Regions from separate parts of the Paraburkholderia sp. BCC1876 genome, predicted to be linked through region 3. Evidence: predicted binding sites of a transcription regulator. Region 3 holds the regulator's gene; each other region holds the start of a gene.
What was found. The regulator LexA, encoded in region 3, represses DNA repair genes until DNA is damaged. The targets are predictions, from matches to a motif close to ACTGTATNNNNATACAGT.
Positions count from the first base shown of each region.

Region 1 (5,834 bases), on a different contig from region 3:
AAGCTCGGCATCAAGGCGAGCCCGACCGCGGTGCTGCAATTCGGCGATCACGGCGGCGCGATCGGGCATCTGATCGGCGAAGAAAATCGCGGCCTCGAGTACATGTTCATCATGATGAACGCGGCGCGTTTCGCGGTTGGCATGCAGGGCGTGGGCGTGTCGGATCGCGCGTATCAGAAGGCGGTCGCGTATGCGAAAGATCGCGTGCAGAGCCGTCCGGTGGATGGCTCCGCGAAGCAGTCGGTCGCGATCATCCAGCATCCGGACGTGCGCCGCATGCTCGCGACGATGCGCGGCCTCACCGAAGCCTCGCGCGCGCTGGCTTATGTGGCGGCAGGGCATTGCGACATCGCGCATCGTCATCCTGACGAAGCGACGCGTGCCGAGCATCAGGCGATTTACGAATTCCTCGTGCCGATCGTGAAGGGCTGGAGCACGGAGCTTTCCATCGACGTGACGAGCCTCGGCGTGCAGGTGCATGGCGGCATGGGCTTTATCGAAGAAACCGGCGCGGCGCAGTACTACCGCGACGCGCGCATTCTGCCGATCTACGAAGGCACGACCGCGATTCAGGCGAACGACCTGATCGGCCGCAAAACCCTGCGCGACGGCGGCAAGGTTGCGAAGTCGCTGCTCGCCGACGTGGCGCGCACGGTCGAAGCGCTCGGCGCGCAACAGGGCCCGGCGTTCGACTCGATGAAGAAGTATCTGGCGCAAGGCCACGACGCGTTGAGCTCGGCGGTGGACTACGTGCTGGCCAATACCAAGGCCGATCCGAACGCGGTGTTTGCCGGCAGCGTGCCGTATCTGAAACTGGCGGGCGTGGTGCTGGGCGGCTGGCAGATGGCGCGTGCGTTGCTGGCGGCCACTCAGAAGCGCGACGAAGATCCGGCGTTTTACGGTGCGAAGATCGCGACCGCGCAGTTCTACGCGGAGCATGTGTTGCCGCTGGCGTCGGCGTTCGAGGCGTCGATTGTCAGCGCGAAGGGCGGCGAGAGCGTGCTGGCTTTGTCGGACGATCAGTTCTGACGTGGTTTGACAACGCATAACGCGTCGGCATGAAAAAAGCGCCCCGAGGGGCGCTTTTTTTCGCGCAGGCAAAGTCCAACGACCCGCCAGCGCAACCGCTCTCGCGAAGCGTGGTTAAACCTTAGGCATAAGCCGGACGATGCGCACCGGCGGTCTCGCCCAGATAGCGATGCACCGACAGATCGTCCGCCTTGATGACCGGTTGCTTACCCGACATCACGTCGGCCAGCAACTGGCCCGAGCCGCACGACATGGTCCAGCCCAGCGTGCCGTGACCCGTGTTCAGGAACAGATTCGGCACCGGCGTACGGCCGACGATCGGCGTGCCGTCCGGCGTCATGGGGCGCAGGCCGGTCCAGAAGCTTGCCTTCGACGTGTCGCCGCCGCCCGGGAACAGATCGTTCACGCACAGTTCCAGCGTTTCGCGACGCGCCTGACGCAGCGATTTGTCGAAGCCGACGATCTCGGCCATGCCGCCCACGCGAATCCGGTCGTCGAAACGCGTGATCGCGATCTTGTAGGTTTCGTCGAGCACGGTGGAGATCGGCGCAGCCGCTGCGTTGACGATCGGCGCGGTGATCGAATAACCCTTGAGCGGGTAGACCGGAATCTTCACGAGGCCGGACAGGAATTTGGTCGAGTACGAACCCAGCGCGACGACGAACGAATCCGCGCGCACCAGTTCACTGCCGCATTGCACGCCGGCAATGCGGTCGCCCGCCATGGCGAGTGCGTCGATCGGCGTGTTGTAGCGGAATTTGACGCCCAGTTGCTCGGCCAGCGCGGCGAGGCGCGTGGTGAACATCTGGCAGTCGCCGGTTTCGTCGCCCGGCAGGCGCAGGCCGCCGGTCAGTTTGTGCGACACGGCGGCGAGCGCCGGCTCGGCTTGCGCGAGTTCGGCCGCCGACAGCAGTTCATACGGCACGTTGGCTTCCTGCAGCACGGCGATGTCTTTCGCGGCGCCGTCGAACTGCTGCTGCGTACGGAACACCTGCAGCGTGCCGCCGGTGCGGCCTTCGTACTGAATGCCTGTTTCGGCGCGCAGCGCCTGCAGGCAGTCGCGGCTGTATTCGGCGAGGCGCACCATGCGGCCCTTGTTCACCGCATAACGCGACGACGTGCAGTTCTGCAGCATCTGCCACATCCATTGCAACTGGAATTGCGTGCCGTCGAGGCGGATCGCCAGCGGCGCGTGCTTCTGGAACATCCACTTGACGGCCTTCAGCGGCACGCCCGGCGCGGCCCACGGCGACGCGTAGCCCGGCGAGATCTGGCCGGCGTTGGCAAAGCTGGTTTCGAGCGCCGGGCCGGCTTCGCGATCGATCACGGTCACTTCGTGACCCGCGCGCGCCAGGTAATACGCGCTCGTCACCCCGACGACGCCACTGCCCAAAACGACGACTCGCATAACTGCTCCGACTGTTCAATAGAGGTTGGATGGGTGCCGCGTGCGTCGATTCGTTGGCATTCATTCGATTCACGAGGTGCAACGCGAGTCGCCCAGTGTTAACCGCTATACTATTAACAGTCAGGTAGGTTTTGTTATTGTATTTTCAAGATTTTCAGCAAATACACCATGCGTACACAGCGCCAACCGGTCCGGTCCCTCGACAAACTCGATCACAAGATCCTGCGCCTGCTGCAACAGGACGGCCGGATGGCCATGAAAGACCTCGCCGAGCAGGTTGGACTGTCGGTCACGCCTTGCATCGAGCGGGTCAAGCGGATGGAGCGCGACGGCGTGATCACCGGCTATCACGCGCGCGTGAATCCGGCTGAACTGGGCGCGGCGCTGTTGGTGTTCGTCGAGATCACGCTGGATCACAAAAGCGGCAACATGTTCGACCAGTTCCGCCGCGAGGTGCAGAAGATCCCCGAGGTGCTGGAGTGCCATCTGGTGTCGGGCGATTTCGACTATCTGATCAAGGCGCGTATCGGCGAGATGGCCGATTACCGGAAACTGCTGGGGGACATCCTGTTGCAGTTGCCCGGCGCCGTGCAGTCGAAGAGCTACGTGGTGATGGAAGAGATCAAGGAAACACTGACGATCGCGGTGGGGGATTAGCCGGCGGTTTAGGCGGTGCTTCACGGCTTGGCGGGACTCGACAAACGGCGTAAACACTGTATATTTATACAGGTGTTTTGCGCCTTTTTTTGTTTTGACCCGCCCTGCGTTCTGCGTGCTCTTCAGCCGTGACCCAATCCGATCCCGACTTCGACTCCGTTCCTGAATTTCCGGTCGCCCCACCGACGCCCCGCAAAGGGCGCGGCGCGGTGACGAATCTGCAAGGCCGCTACGAAGTCGACCAGCGCGAAGCGGTCGACGACGGCTGGCTAGCGGTTTCGGTCCCGGAAGAAGACGACGAAGGCGAGCTCAAAGTCTTGCGCACGCAGGTGTTCGAGGAGCGGGCTAAAACCATCCTCACACGCAATGCGTCGCCGGATATTCCGTTCAGCGTGTCGCTGAACCCGTATCGCGGTTGCGAGCATGGCTGCATCTACTGTTTCGCGCGGCCTACGCATAGTTATTTGGGTTTGTCGCCGGGGCTCGATTTCGAGAGCCGGATCTACGCGAAGATCAACGCGCCGGAACTGCTCGAACGGGAATTGTCGAAGAAGTCTTACGTGCCGGAGCCGATCGCGCTCGGCGTGAATACCGACGCGTGGCAGCCCGTCGAGCGTGACTTGCGCATCACGCGCCGGGTTATCGAGGTGCTGAGCGAGCGCAACCATCCGTTCGCGGCGATCACCAAATCGTCGCTGATCGAACGCGATATCGATCTGCTTGCGCCCATGGCGGCGCGCGGTCAATTCATGGCCGCTATTACCATCACCACGCTGGACTCGGAGATCGCGCGCACGCTCGAACCTCGCGCGGCCACGCCGTCGCGGCGGCTGCGCGCCATCCGCACGTTGAGCGAGGCGGGGATTCCGGTCGGCGTGAGCATTGCGCCGGTCATTCCGTTCGTCACGGAGCCGGACATGGAGCGTGTGCTGGAGGCCTGTGCGGAAGCGGGCGCAAGCAACGCGAGCTATATCGTGTTGCGTCTGCCGTGGGAGGTCGCGCCGCTATTTAAAGACTGGCTCGCGGCGCATTTCCCCGATCGCGCGGACAGGGTTATGAGTCGAGTGCGCGATATGCGCGGCGGCAAGGATTACGACGCGAATTTCGCCACTCGCATGAAGGGCGAAGGTTTGTGGGCGGACCTGCTCAAGCAGCGATTCCATAAGGCCGTGCGCCGCCTGGGATTAAACCGGCGCGATCACGGCATTCTGGATATGTCGCACTTCCGGCAGGTCACGCCGACGCGGGCCGAGCCGCCAGCGCGGGCCAATCCTCAACTGGATCTTTTTTAGCGCCGCGCGCAACCGAAGGGTGGTTACTGGGACAGCGCCTTGGCCGCTTGCACCTGACCTTCGAAATAGGTCTGGAAAGAGATGGCGAGACCGGTCATCAGCAAAAATGCGCCGATCAATAGCGAAAAGATCACGATAAAGATCACCGTCCAACCGGAGCGGCTTTGGCGCTGGGTTTGCGCATTGAATTGCGCGTCCCACTTTTCATCCGGCCGCAGCCCGTAGACGATCGCGGCGAGAAACGCGGAGAGCAGCGAAACGGCGCCGAAAAATGCCAGTACCCAACCGAGCATCGAGGCCCGCTCGCTGGCTACCACCAGCATGGCGCCCGGAATGCCGATCAGCGTGCCGATCAGGTGCGCCCAGCCGTAAATGTCGCGCGTGCCGTAAAGATAGAAGCGGTGGGCGCCGAGACTGCCGAAGAAGAAGGCCAGCGCGGCGGTAATCGTCTTGGATCTGAAGCGCGGGGAAGCCGAAGCAAGGGTGGACATGTAGGCGAGGTTAGAGTGGCGGACGGTAGCGAGCAGTAGCGTGCAGTAGCAGGCGGTCGAAAGATGCGGCGCGCCGAAGGGCGCAGACCGACGCGCATTCTACGCCCGCCCGGTGGCGGCGCACGTTTCAGGACGCCGGCCCTGAATAAATCACGCGATAGACCGCGCCGGCGTAATCGTCGCTGATCAGAAGCGAGCCGTCGGGCATCGGCAACACGTCGGCCGGGCGGCCCCAGACCGCTTCGCCGGGCTGCAGCCAGCCTTCGGCAAAGACTTCCTGGTGAGCGTTGCGGCCGTCCGGGTCGGTGATCACCCGCACAACGCGGTAACCGACCTTCCTGCTGCGATTCCACGAACCGTGCTCGGCAATGAAAATATTGTCCCGATACGCGGCGGGAAACATCGAACCGTTATAAAAGCGCATGCCGAGCGAGGCGACGTGAGCGCCTAGTTTGACCACCGGCGGGGTGAACGCGCTGCACGGATGGTCCTTGCCGAATTCGGGATCGGGTGTGTCGCCGCCATGGCAGTAAGGAAAGCCGAAGTCCATGCCGACTCGCGGCGCGCGGTTCAGCTTGTCGTCCGGGACGTCGTCGCCCAACAGGTCGCGACCGTTGTCGGTGAACCACAGTTCATGCGTCGCCGGATGCCATGCGAAACCGACCGAATTGCGGATGCCGCGCGCGATGACCTCGTAATGGCTGCCGTCCGGGTCCATCCGGCCGATCAACCCGTACCGGTCGCGATCCTTCAGGCACACATTGCAGGGCGCGCCCTGCGGTACATACAGCTTGCCGTCCGGGCCGAACGCGATGAATTTCCAGCCGTGATGCGTTTCCGTAGGCAGGGAGTCGGTAATCACCACCGGCTTGGGCGGATCGTTCAGATGACTGTCGATCGCGTCGTAGCGCAAGATTTTCGACACCGCGGACACATACAGCGCACCGTCCCGCCAGG
Region 1 is NZ_CADFGI010000003.1:268,702-274,535, reverse strand. Features, by position in the region: gene HWY05_RS13010 (acyl-CoA dehydrogenase) at 1-1,029, shown strand, start outside; gene HWY05_RS13005 (D-amino acid dehydrogenase) at 1,151-2,437, opposite strand; gene HWY05_RS13000 (Lrp/AsnC ligand binding domain-containing protein) at 2,606-3,094, shown strand; gene HWY05_RS12995 (PA0069 family radical SAM protein) at 3,223-4,386, shown strand; gene HWY05_RS12990 (NINE protein) at 4,410-4,877, opposite strand; gene HWY05_RS12985 (sorbosone dehydrogenase family protein) at 5,005-5,834, opposite strand, start outside.
Region 1: a site for LexA is predicted at 3,150-3,167, ahead of HWY05_RS12995 (PA0069 family radical SAM protein). Genes of this name have one in related genera too.

Region 2 (5,834 bases), on a different contig from region 3:
CTCAAGTCCCTGCCGGCGGCGCAGGAACGGATGCACCATGCCGCCTTGTACGGGGCCCGGCCGCACGATCGCCACTTCGATCACGAGATCGTAGAAAACGCGCGGCCGCAGCCGCGGCAGCATGCTCATCTGCGCGCGCGACTCAATCTGGAATACGCCAACCGTGTCGGCGCGGCAGATCATCTCGTACGTGGCCGGATCTTCGGCCGGTATGTCCTGGAGTTCGAATGGCTCGCCGCGCTGCTGCGCGACGAGGTCGAGCGCGCGACGGATTGCCGAGAGCATGCCGAGCGCGAGGATATCGATTTTCAGCAACCCGAGCGCTTCGAGGTCGTCCTTGTCCCACTGGATAACGCTGCGGTCGGGCATCGATGCGTTTTCTATGGGCACAAGCCGGGACAGCTTGCCGCGCGCGATGACGAAGCCGCCGCTGTGCTGCGAGAGATGCCGCGGAAAGCCGAGCAGTTGCATCGCGAGCGTCGCCCATTGCTGGATCAGCGGCGTCTGCGGATCGAGTCCGCTTTCCGCGAAACGCTTCAGCAGATCCTGGCTCGAATCGAACCAGTGGTGCGCCTTTGCAACGCGATCCACGATGGATGGATCAACGCCGAGCGCCTTGCCCGATTCTCGGATCGCGCTGCGCGGCCGGTAGGTCGTGACAGCGGCCGCGATCGCGGCACGCGTGCGGGTGTACTTCCCATAGATGTACTGGATGACCTCTTCACGCCGCTGGTGCTCGAAGTCAACGTCGATATCCGGCGGCTCGCCGCGCTCCCTGCTGATGAAACGTTCGAACAGCATGCTGCTTCGCGCAGGATCGACCTCCGTGACACCCAGGCAGTAGCAGACCGCCGAGTTGGCGGCCGAGCCACGTCCCTGACACAGAATCCCGGCATTACGCGCGAAGCGCACGATGTCGTAGACCGTCAGGAAATACGGCTCATATTTCAGGTCCGCGATCAGTTCGAGCTCATGCTCGATCTGCGCCTGCACGCTGTGAGGAACGCCGGCAGGAAAGCGCCGGTGCGCGCCGATGTATGTCTCCTGCCGCAGGTACGCCGTGGGTGTCGTGCCATGCGGCACCAGTTCGTCGGGATATTCGTAACGCAACTCGTCAAGCGAGAACGAACACCGGCTTGCAACGTTCAACGTCTCGGAAAGGGCCGCGCGTGGATAGAGATTCGCCAGCCGAAGCCGCGAGCGCAGATGCTGTTCGGCGTTGGGCGCAAGGTCAAAGCCGCATTCGGCGACCGGGCGGCCCACGCGGATTGCGGTCAGCGTGTCCTGCAAGGGCTTGCGTGAGCGCACGTGCATCAGCACGTTGCCGGTGGCCACGACAGGGACGTCAAGGCGGGCCGCGATGCGCTCGACCGAATCCTGGTGGATATCATCCATCGCACGCGCGAGAAGCGTGAGTGCTACCCACGTTCTGCCGGGGAAGGTCTGTGATGCCCACTCCAGTTGCGCGTCGAGCCGTACTGCGTTCGCAGGAAAATCCGGCACAACGATGACCAGACAGTCGGGCAGGCCGCGCAGGTGAGAATAGGGCGCTTCGCCGTGATCGAGATCGCGCGGCGCGAGCAGGTAGGTGCCTTTCGCGGTGCGCGTGCGGGCGAGCGTGATCAGTTCGGAGAGGTTTCCGTAGCCTTCGCGGTTCTGGGCAATGACAAGCAGATTGATAGCCGGCGAGCCGTCGGCGTTGGTCAGGCGAAAACGCGCCCCGACCAGCAGTTTGATCCCGGCCTCTTTCGCCGCTACGTGGGCGCGCACGATGCCGGCCAGCGAGCACTCGTCGGCGACCGCTATGGCCTCGTAGCCGAGTTGCGCGGCGCGCGCCGACAGTTCCTCCGCATGCGAAGCGCCATGCAGAAACGAGAAGTTGGAAGAGCACTGCAGCTCGGCGTAGCCGGGCAGGCCGAACGATGCGCTATCCACGGTCCGTCAGCCAAAGAGGCCATGCAGATACCAGCGTGCTTCCTCGTCGTCGCGACTGCCGACGCGCTCCCGGTAGATCCAGTAGCAGACCGCGTCGTCGGATTCGGCAACGAAGTAGTCGCGCGTGACAAGTTCGCCGTCAAACCAGCCGGCCTCCACGCGTTCACCGGGCGAGACCATGCGCAACGGCGTGCCGTAGAACGGACGGTGCGCGCGCATGAGCAGCTTCACTCGCTCCTCGAGTAACCAGATCGGCCGCGGCGTGTCGGCCGGCGGTGATGCCCATTTTGCGGGGTCAGCGAGTGGCACCCAGCGCGCGGCTATTTCCGGTCGATGATCGGCAACCGGGGCCGGCCGCAGCACGTTTTCTGCACCGAGCCGCGCAACGAGCAGCTCCATCAGGCGTGCGTGATCCGCCGGCGAGCCGCCGGGCTCCGGAAAGAGCGAATCTGACTCAGGCGCTGCCGCCTGAACGTCGCGTGCCTCGATCCCTATGGCGATCACGGCCGCAGCCAGATCGACACGCGCGAGACGCTCGCGCAACAGTCTGACCAGATGGTCCTCGCGCCACGTTGGCTCGGCGAGCGCGATATCGATCGTCGTTGGCTCAATAGCGGCGCGCCCGCGTTCATGTTCGAGCACCACGCTGAGCCGGACGATCGCCAGTTGCTGGTTCACGAGCCATCCGGTCATCTGCACGATCAGCCGGCGCGCGGCGAACAGGCAGGCCTCGGCGTTCTCGATGCGATCGGGCATTTCGATGCGCGCGGCAAACGTCGGCGGCAACTCAAGCCATTCATGAACTTCCGGCGCACCTCCTGCGGCGCGATCGAGCAGTTCCAGCAGGGCAACGCCACAACGCTTTTTCAGGCCCGCGCGCGGCAGCCGCATCAGTTCGCCAACCGTCTGGCAGCCGATACCGGTGAACCAGTCGGCGTACTTGCGGGCAGGTGGGAGCAGTGCGACCGGCAACGCAGACAGTGCACGCAAAAGCGAGCGCTGCGAGAGCGCTCGGCCGCCGCCGCGTCGGGCAAGGAGCCACGCTCCTTCGCCGGTCGGCGCGACGCCAAACGTTGCGGTCACCCCGATCGCTTCCGCGATGCGCTTCATCGCGCGCAGCAGCGCGCGTACGCCGCCGAACAGACGCAGACTCGCAGAGACGTCGATCAGTACCGTGTTTTCCGACGCCGGCGCGACCTGAGGCGAGAACTGCATCAGGCCAGTGGCCAGTGCGATAGTCGTGTCGTGCTCACGGGCCGGATCACGCTCGCACAGATGCGCGTCGGGAGACATGGTCAGAACGCCGCCGCGCCGCATGCCCGGCCGTGCCCCAACGACGCGCGCGGCCTCATCCAGCGAAACAACGCGCTCGTGATCGAACACGACGAGACCTGCGCCCGCGTCAGGCGACCACTTCGGCCGGAACACTTCGAGGCTCAGCAACGGGAGATGAACGCCGATCCACACTTGCATTTCGATTCACATTCAGGATGGGCGACGGGGAGAGCGGCACGAAGAGCGCGTCGTCGCGCCGGGGGCCCCGACGCTTTAAGAACTCCACATTCACACCGTCGCGCGCCGGACGGATCGCCAGCCGCAACGGCGCGGTCGACGCGTCGCTGGCGCTTGCCAGCGGGCGCATCATGAAAAACAGCGTGTCGGACGCCTGGGCCGCCAGATGAAGCCGGCGCAGGGATTCCGGCCGCACATGGTTTTGCCACAAGATCAGTGCGCCAGCGGTTCCGGCGCGCAGGATCTGCTCGGCGGCCCACAACGCATCGGCGGTTTTACTGGCATGCAGCACGCGCACATGTTCGGCAGACAAGCCCCACCATGCCAGAGCCGCTGGCTGGATCCGGTGCGGCGGCTGCAGCAGCATCACGGGGCGGCCTTCGACCGTGGCAAGGCTTGCGCGCAGCAGCCGAATCTCGCCCACTCCCGGGCTTGGCAACAGCAGGTCGGTGAGAGCGCCCTGGGGCCAGCCGCCACCGGGCATTTCAGCCCCCAGGTCTGCGCTACCACAGGGGACAACCTGCGCGCGCGAACCTCCCAGTTGAGATCCACGCCACAAACTTATTCCCCCCGACTCCGAATACATAGTTGTGTCGAGGGCACCATCAATGGAACGCGCCCGTTCTTCGGGGGTGCGTAACTGCTGTCCAGCTGTGGCAGTCCGAGTCACGATCAGGCTCCAATGGTACTGTATAAATATACAGGTATTTTAGCCCAAGATCCCAACTTTCAGATAGGCGACGCCGGGCTGCCAGGAAACCGCATTCGTTGGACTAGCACGCAGTTAGCCAGACGCAAAAGTACGGAATTGACGGGACTGCCGGGATAAGCGAATGTTCAAAGGACCACCGGGGGGCGCAGTTACGTCCCAGCAACTTGCCGACGCTGCTTCGCTCAAGGAGGGTGAGAGGCGCTAGACGACCCACAGCAGCCCTTCATCGAACATGCCATTCAACGGCCGCTAGTGGATTTCAAACGGACCGTCAGGAAAAGCCGTTACCGCGAAAGTTGGCGCAATCCAAATCTTCCCCAAGCTGAATCAGGGAAGAGAGACGGTTGTTCGCTGTCATCGGATGCTATATAGTCCGAGTTGATTCTGGAGATGGCGTTCCTCCTTTAACCATCGCGCTCACGGCGCGGTTAATGACGCCTACAGTTACCTGACTATCGTCGGGGCTGTAGGCGCTCGCGCCCACATCCTTCTCGTTGGTCAGGCCAAGCAACATCGCGCACATGACCAATGCACAAACTCAAACGCTTTGAACAACTCGAATTGCTGCCTTATCTGGGCAAGTGGTTTCTGATCGCCTGCGTCGCCGCGGCTCTCGCAGGTAGCGCCTCGGCCTTTTTCCTAATTTCGCTCGATAGCGCAACCGCGTGGCGCGAGGCTCACCGCTGGGCGATCTGGATGCTGCCCGTGGCGGGTTTCGCAGTGGGCTTGCTGTACCACCTGCTGGGCAAGCCGGTCGTTGCGGGCAACAACCTGATCATCGACGAAATCCACGATCCGAAGAAGGTCGTGCCGTTGCGCATGGTGCCGCTCGTGCTCGGCGGCACGATCGTCTCGCATCTGTTCGGCGCCTCGGTCGGCCGAGAGGGCACGGCGGTCCAGATGGGCGCTGCACTAGCCGACCAGTTGACCCACGCATTTCGCCTTGAACGTGAAGACCGTCGCATCCTGCTGATGATCGGCATGAGCGCAGGGTTCGCGTCGGTGTTCGGCACACCGCTAGCCGGCGCAGTGTTCGGCCTCGAAGTGCTCGCAATCGGGCGCATGCGTTATGACGCACTCTTTCCTTGCATCGTGGCGGGCATCGTCGCCGATCAGGTCTGTCTGGCATGGGGCGTCCATCACGTCCACTATGCGGTCGGCGCGATCGCGCCCATCAGCGCATGGAGCGTCGTTGCCGTCGTGATCGCCGGCATTGCGTTCGGTCTGGTCGGCATGGCATTCGCAACCAGCGCGCACAAGCTCGGCGCGCTGATGAAGCGCTACATCATGTATGGGCCGTTGCGCCCGTTCGTGGGCGGGATCGTCATAGCGACTGCCGTGTGGGCGCTCGATGCCTACCGGTACATCGGCCTTGGCATCCCCGATATCGTTCGCTCGTTTCAGCAACCGATGCAGCCGTGGGACTTTCTCGCAAAGTTCGGCTTTACGGTTGTGTCGCTTGGTACAGGCTTCAAGGGCGGCGAGGTCACGCCGCTGTTCTACATCGGCGCGACCCTCGGTAATGCACTGGCGCCGCTGCTGCATATGCCGTTCGCGCTGATGGCAGCCATCGGCTTCGTTGCAGTCTTCTCGGGGGCCGCAAACACGCCGATCGCCACCACCATCATGGCCATGGAGTTGTTCGGCACGGGCATTGGCCCGCTTGCCGCTATCG
Region 2 is NZ_CADFGI010000008.1:222,073-227,906, reverse strand. Features, by position in the region: gene HWY05_RS26835 (error-prone DNA polymerase) at 1-1,935, opposite strand, end outside; gene HWY05_RS26830 (DNA polymerase Y family protein) at 1,942-3,408, opposite strand; gene imuA (translesion DNA synthesis-associated protein ImuA) at 3,338-4,033, opposite strand; fluoride riboswitch at 4,537-4,607, shown strand; gene HWY05_RS26820 (voltage-gated chloride channel family protein) at 4,688-5,834, shown strand, end outside.
Region 2: a site for LexA is predicted at 4,135-4,152, ahead of imuA (translesion DNA synthesis-associated protein ImuA). Genes of this name have one in related genera too.

Region 3 (5,834 bases):
TCGCCCAGCGCCCGCGCGAACGCCAGCGCGAAACCGGTCAGCAACGCGGGAAACACGGCGGGCAGCACGACGCGGCGAAACGTCAGCCAGCGCGACGCGCCGAGGCACGCGGCGGCTTCTTCCTGTTCGCGTTCGAACTCTTCGAGCACCGGCTGCACCGTGCGCACCACGAACGGCAAACCGATGAAGGTCAGCGCGACCAGTACGCCGGCCGGCGTGAACGCGATCTTCAGGCCGAGCGGTTCGAGAAACTGGCCGATCCAGCCGTTGCCCGCGTACACCGCCGCGAGCGAAATGCCGGCCACCGAGGTCGGCAGCGCGAACGGCAGATCGACCACGGCGTCGACGATGCGTTTGAACGGGAACGTGTAACGCACCAGCACCCACGCGACCAGAAAGCCGAACACCGCGTTGATCAGCGCGCCGCCGAGCGCGGAGAAGAACGTCAGGCGATACGACGCGAGCACACGCGGCGAACTCACCGCGCGTACGAACTGAGCCCAGTCGAGCGTGGCGGTCTTGAGAAAGGTCGCCGCCAGCGGAATCAGCACCACGAGGCTCAGATAAGCCACGGTGATGCCGAGGGTCAAGCCAAAACCGGGCAACGCGCTCGGTTTTCGGAAGGTCAACGTCGTCATGCTGGTTACTCGTTCAGGTTGATGCCGGTGTTGCGAGGACCGAATTCCGGCCGCCGGGCCCTGGCGGCCAAAAGCGCGCCCATGGGGCGCGCTCGGGGGTCATGCGGTGCCGCTGGCCGGTCGATATCGTTGCGTCCACATCGACCGGACAAGCCGGCCTTACTGCGGCGAGTAGATCGAATCGAACACGCCGCCGTCGGCAAAGTGCGTCTTCTGCGCGTTGGTCCAGCCGCCGAACGAATCGTCCACCGTGTACAGCTTCAGCTTCGGAAACTTGGCGGTCAGCTCGGCCGGTACCTTGTTCGAACGCGGACGATAGAAGTTGCGCGCGGCGATCTCCTGGCCTTCTTCGCTGTACAGGAAGTTCAGATACGCTTCGGCCACCTTGCGCGTGCCGTGCCGGTCGACGACCTTGTCCACCACGGCGACCGGCGGCTCGGCCAGAATGCTGACCGACGGCACGACGATTTCAAACTTGTCCGGACCGAATTCCTTCAGCGACAGGAACGCTTCGTTTTCCCACGCGATCAGCACGTCGCCGATACCGCGTTGCACGAAGCTGGTGGTCGCGCCGCGCGCCCCCGAATCCAGCACGCCGGCATTCTTATAGAGCTTGCCGACGAACTCCTTCGCTTTCTGGTCGTTGCCGCCCGGCTGATGTTCGGCATACGCCCACGCCGCGAGGTAGTTCCAGCGCGCGCCGCCCGAGGTCTTCGGATTCGGCGTCACGATCGACACGCCCGGCTTGATCAGATCGTCCCAATCCTTGATGTGCTTCGGGTTGCCCTTGCGCACCAGAAACACGATCGTCGACGTGTACGGCGACGCGTTGTCCGGCAAGCGTTTCTGCCAGCCCTTGTCGAGCAGACCCTTGCTGGCCAGCGCGTCGATGTCGTAGGCCAGCGCCAGCGTCACCACGTCTGCCTGCAGACCGTCGAGCACCGAGCGCGCTTGTGCGCCGGAGCCGCCGTGCGACTGCTTGAAGGTGATCGTCTCGCCGGTCTTCGCCTTCCATTCCTTGCCGAACGCCTGATTGATGTCCTGATACAACTCGCGAGTCGGATCGTAGGAGACGTTCAGCAGCGTCGTGTCGGCGGCGTGCGCCTGCGCCATCACGCCGAGCGCCCCGGCCGCGCCCAATGCGAGCGCCGCGATGATTTTTCTGGTCTTGCCTGCCAGCCCCGTACCTTGGTGGTTCATGTCAACTTTCTCCGCGTTGTGGTCCGCTAAAACAGCGTGTGGTGTTGTTCTACGTCGCGGTCACGTGCACATGAGCGCCAACTCGGAGGCCAGTCTATCGAAGCGCTTTCATCATTAAAAATAATGTTTCTTCATTCTTTAATACTCAAAAGTGGTAATGACAGCTGGGTAAGGCGTTGCGGCACGAAAGTGGGTGTTAGAACGCCCTTTTGCGGCGCTGTAGCGGCACCCGAAGCGACGAACTTAAAGTAAAGCTTGAATTGCGTGGAATACTGTATAAAAATACAGGCACCTGTTCATACATACAGTGACCATGACCAAACTCACCGCACGACAGCAGCAGGTTTTCGATCTGATCCGCCGGGCTATCGAACGCACCGGTTTTCCGCCCACCCGCGCGGAGATCGCCGCGGAGCTGGGCTTCAGCTCCGCGAACTCCGCAGAAGAGCATCTGCGCGCGCTCGCTCGCAAAGGCGTGATCGAACTCGCGGCCGGCGCATCGCGCGGCATTCGCCTGCTGGGTGGGTCGGAAGACTCGCCGTACCAGTTCACGCTGCCGCACGCGAGCATCATGCAACTGTCCTTGCCGCTGATCGGCCGGGTGGCGGCGGGTAGCCCGATCCTCGCGCAGGAACATATCGCGCAGCACTATGCGTGCGATCCGGCGCTGTTCTCGAGCAAGCCCGACTACCTGCTGAAGGTGCGCGGGTTGTCCATGCGCGACGCGGGCATCTTCGACGGCGACCTGCTCGCCGTGCAGAAGAAGAGCGAGGCCAAAGACGGCCAGATCATCATCGCGCGGCTCGGCGACGACGTGACGGTCAAGCGCTTGAAGCGCCGGCCGAACGGCATCGAACTGATTGCCGAGAATCCCGATTACGAAAACATCTTCGTTGAAACCGGCAGCGCGGAATTCGCGCTGGAAGGGATCGCCGTCGGTCTGATTCGCCCGGGCGAGTTTTAAGCGGTTTGCTCGTGCTGGGGCGTTTGCCGGTTCGTTGGCTTGTTCAGACAACGCCGCCCTGACGCCGCCCCGAGCCACATTCACCCCGCATCAACGTCGTACTCACGCTGCATCATCTTTGCATCGCCTGGAGAGACTCATGGAACGCCTTGCCCGCTTGCTGCCTTTTCGCCAGTTCGGTCGTCTGCGTCATCTGCGCAAGCTGGTGCCCTGCTCGTTGATCGAGGCATCCACGGCGAGCACACCCTCGCTGTTCGATTCGCTCGACGAGGCGTCGAATTTGCAGGCGGCGCTGCCGTCTTCGTTGCCGGCGTTTGCGCGCGTGTCGTTGAACTCGGGCCTGAATACGGCGGAGCCGGCGCGGCGCGCGCCGGTGCGGGTTTATCACGGGCCGTCGCGGCTTATCATGGTCGGCACGGTCGACGCCGTCTGCCGCATGATCGACCGTTGCATCGCCGAAGAAGCGAATGTGCACGGCGCGGTGTTCGAAGGCTGAGTGGTTCGGTTCTAAGCGATCGGGTTCTGTTCTGAACCGGTTGTTCACTCGCATTACCGGAATCAATCAGGGATCGTTTTGGCGTGGCCGCGGTCCACGTTAGATCACACCTGATAGAGAGTCTCACTCGATGGCTGTTTCGACCCGCACGAAGAGCAGCGCCACCCGGCCGCTGATCGTTACGCTAATGGTGATCGTGGTGATTGCCGCGCTAGGTTTCGCGTATGCGTCGCCGTATCTCGCGCTGAACAATCTTAAACGCGCAGCAGATGCGCGCGACGCGCAAACCGTCAATCAATACGTCGATTTCCCCGCGTTGCGCGAGAGCCTGAAACAGCAGGTGACCGGCCTGCTGACGCGCCGGCTCGACGCGCACAGCAACGGCAATCCGCTCGCCGCCATTGGCGCGATGATCGGCGTGGCACTGATGGGTCCGCTCGTGGACGCTTATGCAACGCCGGATGGCGTGGCCGCGTTGCTGAACGGCATGCCGCCGCGCGGCAACCCTGGCGAGCGGCCACCGGTGCCACCCGCGGCGAATAATCCGTCCGCGGCTGAGACGCCTGAGCCGACACCGGCACCGCCGGCAGCACCCGCAGCACCCGCAGCGCCAACCCAGCCCGATGCGGCGGCCAACAACGCGAACACGGCCGCGACGCCGCCGCAAACTACAGCGGGCTACCGTGGCCTCAACGAATTCGTCGTCACGTACCAGCATGGCGCGGGCGACGCGCGTTACTCGGCGATCTTCGCGCGCGAGGGGTTGTTCACGTGGAAGCTGGCCGCGGTGGATCTAAACCCGTGACGCGCTGAGCTCGCCCCGCTCAACCCATCAAGCTGCCGCTTGCTGCTGCTCCTGCGCGGAAGAGCACGCCACCAGAATGCTGCACGAAATGCGGTCGAGCAGCGGCGTATTGCCGGCGCCCATCCACCATCGCGACAAACCGGTGCGGCAACGGTGGCCAACCACCACGAGATCGACATTCAACTCGTTAGCGAGATTGGCGATCTCGTCGATCGGATGACCGAAGGCGAAATGCCCTTGCGCGGTGACGCCGCGCTCGGTGAGCCAGTCCACGCCTTCCTGCAGAATGTCGCGGGCGGATTTTTCGAAGCTGCCACACGCCACGTCGGTGAGAAGGCCCGCGCTTTGCGCAATGCTGGAGCGCATATCCACAACGGATAACAAATGCGTTTCCGCTTTCAGATCCAACGCGAGATCGGCGCCGCAACGTAGCGCTTTACGACCTTCGCGCGAGCCGTCGTAGCACAGCAGGATTTTTTGGTAGCTCGCCATGATTTTCTCCCTTCGCGCGGAAAGCGCGCTTTGAATCAATCATGGTGCGCCGCAATTCAGCTTGCAAGGGATGGAAAACGCTAACTGCGCCCTAAACCGGTGCGCACGGCGACGGCGCGGCAATGACACGGCTATGGCAACGCAATGGCACGGCGCCGGGACCCCATGCCGCAGTGCAAGAAAGCCCTTCTGGACGCCCGGGTGCCAGGCATCGTCGGCCAATCGATGTCCTAGAATAGGCAGCCTGCCCGGTCATTACGGTCATTACGGTCATTACGGTCATTGCGCTCATTCGCATCAGTCGCGCCCTTTCCCGGAGCCACGTTCGATCCATGTCTGAAGCCGCCATTGAATTCCATCAGGTCAAAAAGCGCTACGGCGACAAGACGGTCGTCGACGGGTTGTCGTTTCATGTGAACGCCGGCGAATGCTTCGGCCTGCTCGGCCCGAATGGCGCGGGCAAGACCACCACGTTGCGCATGCTGCTCGGCATTGCCGCGCCGGATGCCGGCGCGATCCGTCTGTGCGGCGAGCCGATTCCGGGCCGCGCGCGCGTGGCGCGAGCGCGGGTCGGCGTGGTGCCGCAATTCGACAATCTCGATCCCGATTTCACCGTGCGCGAAAACCTGCTGGTGTTCGGCCGCTACTTCGGTTTGAGCGCCGCGCAATGCCGCGCGATGGTGCCGTCGCTGCTCGAATTCGCGCGGCTCGAAAGTAAGGCCGACGCCCGTGTGAGCGAACTGTCGGGCGGCATGAAGCGGCGCCTCACGCTGGCGCGCGCGCTCGTCAACGATCCCGACGTGCTGATCATGGACGAACCCACCACCGGTCTCGATCCGCAGGCCCGGCATCTGATCTGGGAGCGGCTGCGCTCGTTGCTCGCGCGCGGCAAGACCATTCTGCTGACCACGCATTTCATGGAAGAAGCCGAACGGCTTTGCCATCGGCTATGCGTGATCGAAGAGGGCCGCAAGATCGCCGAAGGTGCGCCGAGCGAGTTGATCGCCTCGGAGATCGGCTGCGACGTGATCGAGATTTTCGGCCCCGATCCGGTGGCGTTGCGCGATGAACTCGCGCCGCTGGTCGAGCGTACCGAGATCAGCGGCGAGACGCTGTTCTGCTATGTGAACGACGCGCAACCGGTGCATGCCCGGCTCAAACAGCGCGCCGATCTGCGCTATCTGCACCGGCCGGCGAATCTTGAAGATGTGTTTCTGCGGCTCACCGGCCGCGAAATGC
Region 3 is NZ_CADFGI010000002.1:521,393-527,226, reverse strand. Features, by position in the region: gene cysT (sulfate ABC transporter permease subunit CysT) at 1-638, opposite strand, end outside; gene HWY05_RS08800 (sulfate ABC transporter substrate-binding protein) at 798-1,838, opposite strand; gene lexA (transcriptional repressor LexA) at 2,152-2,802, shown strand; gene HWY05_RS08790 (hypothetical protein) at 2,942-3,298, shown strand; gene HWY05_RS08785 (DUF2939 domain-containing protein) at 3,429-4,103, shown strand; gene HWY05_RS08780 (universal stress protein) at 4,131-4,595, opposite strand; gene nodI (nodulation factor ABC transporter ATP-binding protein NodI) at 4,928-5,834, shown strand, end outside.